2 linked regions of the Dehalococcoides mccartyi 195 genome follow. The protein of the gene in region 1 binds, or shares a complex with, the protein of each later gene. Links are inferred from orthologs where the notes say so. Each region holds a gene or a part of one and is shown on either strand. Other genes may lie near its edges.

Evidence for each region. Proteins that work in one complex are often made in the same cells at the same time.
Region 2: the proteins of rpsJ (region 1) and nusB are in contact, whole or in part, in a solved structure (PDB 3D3B), measured with the Escherichia coli proteins. The link is inferred for Dehalococcoides mccartyi 195 from one-to-one orthologs.

The regions. Positions count from the first base shown.
Region 1 is NC_002936.3:443,057-447,116, reverse strand. What follows is about bases 1-2,952. They hold rpsJ (30S ribosomal protein S10), read right to left. Parts: upstream 1,655-2,952; coding sequence 1,346-1,654; downstream 1-1,345. Other genes in these bases: fusA (elongation factor G), read right to left, coding at 1,679-2,952; rplC (50S ribosomal protein L3), read right to left, coding at 720-1,337; rplD (50S ribosomal protein L4), read right to left, coding at 85-717; rplW (50S ribosomal protein L23), read right to left, coding at 1-72. In the rest of the region: more of fusA, read right to left, coding at 2,953-3,760; rpsG (30S ribosomal protein S7), read right to left, coding at 3,816-4,060. UniProt on the Escherichia coli protein: Involved in the binding of tRNA to the ribosomes. Part of the processive rRNA transcription and antitermination complex (rrnTAC). The complex forms an RNA-chaperone ring around the RNA exit tunnel of RNA polymerase (RNAP).
Region 2 is NC_002936.3:1,162,472-1,165,923, forward strand. The notes cover bases 610-3,297. They hold nusB (transcription antitermination factor NusB), read left to right. Parts: upstream 610-1,581; coding sequence 1,582-2,013; downstream 2,014-3,297. Other genes in these bases: fabD (ACP S-malonyltransferase), read left to right, coding at 610-818; fabG (3-oxoacyl-[acyl-carrier-protein] reductase), read left to right, coding at 818-1,570; acpP (acyl carrier protein), read left to right, coding at 2,018-2,278; DET_RS06575 (B12-binding domain-containing radical SAM protein), read right to left, coding at 2,541-3,297. Outside these bases: more of fabD, read left to right, coding at 1-609; more of DET_RS06575, read right to left, coding at 3,298-3,452. UniProt on the Escherichia coli protein: Part of the processive rRNA transcription and antitermination complex (rrnTAC). The complex forms an RNA-chaperone ring around the RNA exit tunnel of RNA polymerase (RNAP).

The DNA.
Region 1 (4,060 bases):
TTTATTCTGGACAGCTTGAACACTGTTCTTTTCAGATATTAACGGCCGGCGCAATACTTCGTATAAATTCATTGTTCTTTCTCCTTAGCGTGAGCGCTGACCCCAGAGTTCTTCAACCTGACGTACCGCTTCTTCAGTCATAACCAGCTGCTTGTTCCTGAGCATATCAGATATATTCAGAAGATTAGCCGGAGTGGTTTTGACTGCCGGTATATTGCGGGCAGACTTTATAAAATTGGTATCAGGATTATCTACCGCTATAAGCGTGGGAGACATTACCTGAAGAGCCGCAAGTATCTTGGCCATATCTCTGGTCTTGGGTTCATCAAAGCTAAGCTGATCAACAACCTTCAGTTCGCCGCTTTCCAGTTTGAAGGACAGCACGCACCTGATGGCCTGACGGCGCATCTTCTTGGGCAAATCCTTGCTGAAGTCCCTGGGGCGGGGGCCAAAGGCTACGCCGCCATGCCGCCTGACGGGTGAGCGGTTGGTACCCATACGGGCATTACCGGTACCCTTCTGGCGATATATCTTGCGGCTTGAACCCTGTACTTCACCTCTGGTCTTGGTGGACTGAGTACCCTGGCGGGCATTCGCCTGCTGGGCTACAAAAGCCTGATGAACCAGAGCTTCATTGAAGGGCACGCCAAAGACGTCTTCGCTGATGCTGATATTCTTAATGATTTCTCCGGATGCGTTATAAACAGGAATTTCCACGTTTATTTACCCGTTTTCTTAATTAATATTATTGTATTCTTGCCGCCGGGGATAGCACCCTTTACCATCAGCAGATTTTTCTCTGCATCAGTTTTGAGCACAACCAGATTGCGGATAGTCACCGCATCATTCCCCATGTGGCCTGCCATGCGCTTGCCCTTATAAATACGGCCGGGAGTGGTGGTGGAGCTGATGGAACCCGGAGCCCGGTGACGGTCAGACTGACCGTGGGTCTTGGGACCACCGGCAAAATGCCAGCGTTTAACTACACCGGCAAAACCACGCCCTCTGGAGACGCCGCTGGCGTCTATCTTTTCGCCGTCCTTAAAGTCACTGACCGTAATCTGGTCACCGACATTAACCGCCGCAATATCATCCACGTCTACTTCGCGCAGCACTTTGAATTCACCGAATCCTCTGCACTGACCTTTGACAGCCGAAGTGATATGCTTGGCCTTGCCGTAACCCAACTGAACAGCCTCATAGCCGTCCTGCTTTTCGGTCTTGACCTGGACCACTACACACGGACCAGCTTCTACCAGAGTGACCGGCTGAGCCTTGCCGTCCTCCTGGAATATCTGGGTCATACCGATTTTTTTACCGATAATACCTTGAATCATATTCGTTCCTAAAGTTTAATATCTATGCTTACGCCAGCCGGGAGGTTCAGGTTGGTCAGGGCGTCAATGGTCTTGGATGTAGTTTCCACTATATCAATAAGACGTTTGTGAGTCCTGATTTCAAACTGCTCCTGTGAATCCTTATCAATGAAGGATGAGCGTATGACGCTGTAACGCTGGATACGGGTAGGCAGAGGAACCGGCCCAGATATGGTAGCCCCTGTCCGTTCCAGAGCCTCTACAATCTGCAGCGCAGACTGGTCAAGTATCTTGTGGTCAAAGCCCTTTAGTTTTATCCTGATTTTTTGTTTAGTCATACAATATCACCCTAACCAGTATACTTATTTCTTGCCGGCAGCTTCAACGACCTGATTGGCCAATTCACCCGGCATTTCACGGTAAGATTCAAACTCCATAGAGAAAGTTGCCCGTCCCTTGGTTACTGACCGAAGGTCAGTAGTATAACCGAAGCTTTCAGCCAGCGGCACATTGCCGGTGATAACCGTAGTCTCCGGGTTAGGCTCAACCGAGATAATCTGGCCGCGGCGTGAGTTAAAGTCACCGATAACATCACCCATGTATTCTTCGGGGGTAACCGCTTCCAGTTTCATAATAGGCTCAAGGAGTATAGGCTTGGCCTTGGCAACAGCGGCTTTGATAGCCATGGAGCCGGCCATTTTAAACGCATTTTCGTTAGAGTCTACATCATGGTAGCTGCCGTCAACAGCGGTTACCTTTACGTCAACCATGGGGTAACCGGCATATACGCCCGTCTCCAGGGTTTCCCTGATACCGGCTTCGGCCGCCATCAGGAAGTTACGGGGTACAGCACCGCCCTTAACATTATCAACGAATTCATAACCGGCACCGCGTTCACGGGGCTCAACCTCAATGGTAACATCGCCATACTGACCGCGGCCGCCGGACTGGCGGACAAACTTGCCCTGAGCCTTGGCATGGGCGGTAATAGCTTCCCGATATGCAACGCGGGGTTTACCCACGCTGGCATTAACCTTGAACTCAGACAGCAAACGGCTGACCAGTACGTCCAGGTGAAGCTCACCCATACCGTATATAACCGTCTGGCCGGTTTCATCATCAAACTTAACCTTGAAAGTAGGATCTTCCTCAGCCAGTTTCTGGAGACCTTCGGTCATTTTATCCTGATCAGAACGGGTCTTAGGCTCAATGGCCAGATTGATAACCGGCTCAGGGAATTTTATGCTTTCAAGCAAGATAGGCGCACTCTGGTCACACAAAGTGTCACCGGTAAAGGTATTGCGCAGGCCTAAACTGGCCACAATTTCGCCCGCATCAGCATATTCTATCTCTTCGCGGTCATTGGCATGCATGCGGATAAGGCGGCCGATACGTTCCCGTTCGCCGCGGGTGCTGTTATACACACCCGAACCGGCTGAAACATTACCGGAATAAATGCGGAAATATACCAAACGTCCCACAAAGGGGTCAGATACAATCTTGAAAGCCAGAGCCGAAAACGGCTCGGTGTCGCTGGCATGGCGTTCCATAGGTTCACCGGTTTTAGGGGCAGTCCCCTTGATAGCCGGGATATCCACAGGAGAAGGAAGATAGTCACAGACCGCATCCAGCAGCCTTTTTACACCCTTGTTACGAAGTGAAGTGCCGCAGAATATGGGGATGGCCTTGTTAGCCAGACATACCCGGCGGATAGCGGCTTTCAGCTTTTCTACCGGCAGTTCTTCACCGGCCAGATAGGCTTCCATAACTTCGTCATCTTCTTCGGCCAGGCGTTCTATCATTGTATTGCGGAATTTTACTGCCCGTTCTTTGTCAGCATCGGGCAAATCAAATGTCTCAGCGGGTTCTTCAGGGCTGTTATCCATACCGTAACACTGGAAGTCAAGCAGGTCACAGCTGCCGCGGAAGGTTTCAGCACAACCAATGGGTATCTGAAGAGGCAGGCACTTAGCCTTGAGGCGCTGGGTAATCATACCCAAAGTACGCTCGTAGTTAGCACCGGTGCGGTCCATCTTATTGATGAAACAAATGCGGGGTACACCGTAGCGGCTGGCCTGACGCCAGACTGTTTCAGACTGGGCTTCAACACCGGCCACACCGTCAAATACCACCACACCGCCGTCAAGCACCCGCAGACTGCGCTCTACTTCTACCGTAAAGTCAACATGTCCGGGAGTGTCAATAACATTCAGGTGATGCCCGTTCCAGTAAGCAGAAGTAGCGACAGAAGTAATGGTAATACCTCTGGCCTTTTCCTGCTCCATCCAGTCCATTACGGTAGTACCATCGTCAATATTGCCGATTTTATGGGTACGTTTGGTAAGGTAAAGGATACGCTCGGTAGTAGTCGTCTTTCCGGCGTCTATGTGGGCAATGATGCCTATATTCCGAACCCTCTCCAGAGGGTATTTCCTGTCGCTCATATTATCTAAAATCTGGCTAACCCGTCAGGGCTATCCAATTCCCCCTATTTTCTCTCTACCACCTGTAATGGACGAAAGCACGGTTGGCCTCGGCCATCTTGTGGGTCTCTTCCCTTTTCTTAACAGCAGCACCCTGCTCGCGTGAGGCTTCCAGCATCTCAGCTGCCAGCCGCTCAGCCATGGACTTGCCGGTCCGTTTGCGGGCAGCTTTGATAATCCAGCGCATAGCCATAGTCTGGGCGCGGTCAGGGCGAACCTCAATAGGCACCTGATAAGTAGCACCGCCTACACGGCGGGGTT
Region 2 (3,452 bases), 720 kb from region 1 along the record:
ATAAAGCTTTGGGATTTTCACTGTCAAAACTGTGTTTTGAAGGGCCGGAAGAAGACCTTAAGGACACCCGCAACTCCCAAAGCGCCATTGTCGGCCACAGCCTGTGCGCCCTTGCTGCTTTTATAGAGAGCGGCAAGTCAAATCTCCTGCCAGAGCCTTCTTTTGTAGCCGGGCATTCGCTGGGTGAATATTCGGCTTTGGGAGCAGGCGGCATACTCCCCTACCCGCAGGCTATTTTGCTTGCCCGCAAACGGGGGGAACTGATGGCGGAAGCAGCCGCCAAAACACCCGGTGCTATGGCTGCCGTTCTCGGCCTTTCGGAAGAAATACTGGCGGATATCTGCCTTAAAACAGGCTGTTACATAGCGAATTACAACTCCCCCGGACAGCTGGTTATCAGCGGCCTGAAAGAGACTGTAGAAAAAGCTTCTGCCCAAGCCGCAGAGAGCGGTGCTATGAAGGTGGTACCCCTGCAGGTAAGCGGAGGGTTTCATACCCCGCTTATGTCACCGGCTTCTGCCGGTTTAAAAGCAGTACTGGATTCTACCGGGTTTGATACGGCCAGAATACCTCTGGTAGCCAATACCAGCGCCAGCCCGCTTACCAATCCGCAGGATATAAAAAGCGAACTGGTCAACCAGCTGACCGGCGGTGTCCAGTGGCAAAAAAGCATAGAAAACATGATTGCTGCCGGGGTAAATACCTTTGTTGAGATTGGGCCGGGCAAAGTGCTGGCCGGACTGATTAAAAGAATTAACCGCAGTGTCAGTATCTACAATATAAACGATGCCGCTTCTATCCAAAATTTTAGCGTATAATGGGTAAGATGCTGAGTTTAGACGGCAAAACAGCCCTGATTACCGGCTCCGGCAGGGGCATAGGCAAAGCTATAGCTTTACGGTTTGCCGAAGCGGGGGCAAAAGTGGTGGTAAACAGCCTTTCGCCCGCCGGTGAAGAAGTGGCCGCCCACATACGTTCCAATGGCGGTCAGGCCGTATTTGTTCAGGCAGATGTAAGCCAGAGCAGTGGGGTAGATGCCCTCTTCAAAGCCGCCCAGGAAGCCTTCGGCGGGGTAGATATACTGGTAAACAATGCCGGCATAACCCGTGACCAGCTGACCATGCGTTTATCCGAAGAAGACTGGGACAGTGTAATCCAGACCAACCTGAAAAGTGTATTTTTGTGTTCCAAAGCAGCCCTCCGCCAGATGCTGAAAAACCGCTGGGGACGGATAATAAACCTTAGTTCCATAGTGGGTTTAAAGGGCAACCCCGGTCAGGCCAACTATGCCGCAGCCAAAGCCGGCATTCTGGGATTCAGCTGCTCTCTAGCTAAAGAAGTGGCCAGCCGCAATATAACCGTGAATTCCATTGCCCCCGGTTTTATAGAAACCGATATGACCGCCGCTTTGTCTGAAGAGCAAAGACAGGCCATAACAGAGCGTATACCCATGCAAAAACTGGGCACAGTGGAAGATGTAGCCGCTTGTGCATTATACTTGGCGAAAGAAGATGCCAAATACATTACCGGACAGGTAATCAGCCTGGACGGCGGTATGTCTATAATATAAGAGAGTAAAGAGTGACAACCAGCAGACGCAAAGCACGTGAAATAGTACTTCAAGCCCTGTACGAACAAGATTTGGCAGGGCATAATGCCGAAGATGTTTTAAAACGCCTTTTGACCGAAACACCCCAGACCGAGGAAAACGCCGAGTTTATTTTCAGGCTGACCAATGCCATAGTCAAGCATAAGGACCTGCTGGATGAAAATATCCGCCAGTTTGCTTCTGCCTGGCCGGTGGAGCAGCTTTCCTATATTGACCGGAACGTACTTCGTCTGGCCATTTTTGAAATAATCCACGAAAATGATGTACCCATTAAAGTAGCTATTAACGAAGCAGTTGAGCTTGCCAAATCATTTGGGGGCAACTCGTCTGCCAGATTTATAAACGGGGTTCTAAGTTCTGTCAGCAAAGCGCTGGCGGACACAGCAAAGCAACGGGAGGAGTGAAGGAGTGGCAACGGTTTTTGAAAGAGTAAAAAAAGTTAGTGTTGAGCAGCTGGGCGCTGAAGAAAAAGATGTAGTGCCTGCTGCCAGTTTTGCAGATGATTTGGGTGCAGATTCCCTGGATCAGGTAGAGCTTATTATGGCACTGGAAACCGAATTCGGTACACCTGATGCCAAGTTTGAAATACCTGATACTGACGCCGAAAAGTTAAAGACAGTACAGGCTGTGGTGGACTACCTGAAGTCCAAAGGCATAAAAGACAGCTAATACCGCCTTTAAAACCACCATATTCAAAAGGGTTTTAAAACAGCTGAAATCCGGCTCGGGCATTTTATTGCCTTTTAATCCGTTATTTTTATATCTCGGACAGCAAAAAGGTATATGCCCTGAAATTCCGGATAGACAGTCTATAGTGCTGTTGTCTTGAAAAAATGTAAACCAAAAGGGTAACCCCTGCCCGGCCGCATGGCCAAGACAGGGGTTCCTTAAATAATCCGCTTTACTGGCTAGATTTGGGTTAAGACCGCTCTCAGGCGGTATCCTGCCCGAACTTACACCCTGTATAGCGTTCCACTACCTTGCGGAAATGGTATCCATAAATAGACAGGGTAACGGCCAGAGGAAATGCCTTGGGGTTTTTTATCAGGGTAGAACCCAGAAGCTTCCAGTAATACTTCCGGCTGTTATCCACAATACCCAGATGCCACACAGACCGCATAAATGCCCGCAGGCGCTGGGCGGATACCGGTTTGACCCTCCCTTTGGGCTTGGGATGATACCGGGATATAAGCACGGCTACCCGCTGATAATATTCGCGGGGGGCGTAGATAACTGAAAGCACCCGGTTATAGCCATTTATAAGGACCTCGGTCTTCATGCGGGGTATGAAGTTCAGGCTGCAGTCTGTATTGTCTCCCCGGAAATCTTCCAGCAGGCGTTTTTCTTTCTTAAGACGGTTCCACAAGCGGGTGCCTCTGGGGGCATTCAAAAGCCCGACCATAGCGGTCACAATACCGCTCTGCTGAATGAAATTTATCTGGGCACGGAAGATAGAGGCCGGGTCACTGTCAAAACCCAATATGAAACCGCCTTGCACCTGAATACCGGCCTGCTGAATTTTTTCAATTGAACTCAGCATATCCCTGTTGGTATTCTGGTGTTTGGAACACTCCGCCAGACTTTCCGGGTTGGGTGTTTCCACCCCCACAAACACAGTATCAAAGCCGGCTTCTACCATAAGGTGCAGCAGTTCTACATCATCTGCCAGATTGATAGATACCTCGGTATTAAATGAAAAAGGATAACCCTTTCGTTTCTGCCAGGCTATGACTGCCGGCAGTATATCAGACTTGAGTTTATTTTTATTGCCGATAAAGTTGTCATCCACAAAGAAAACCCCCGAACGCCAGCCGGACTTGTAGAGGGCATCCAGCTCTGCCAG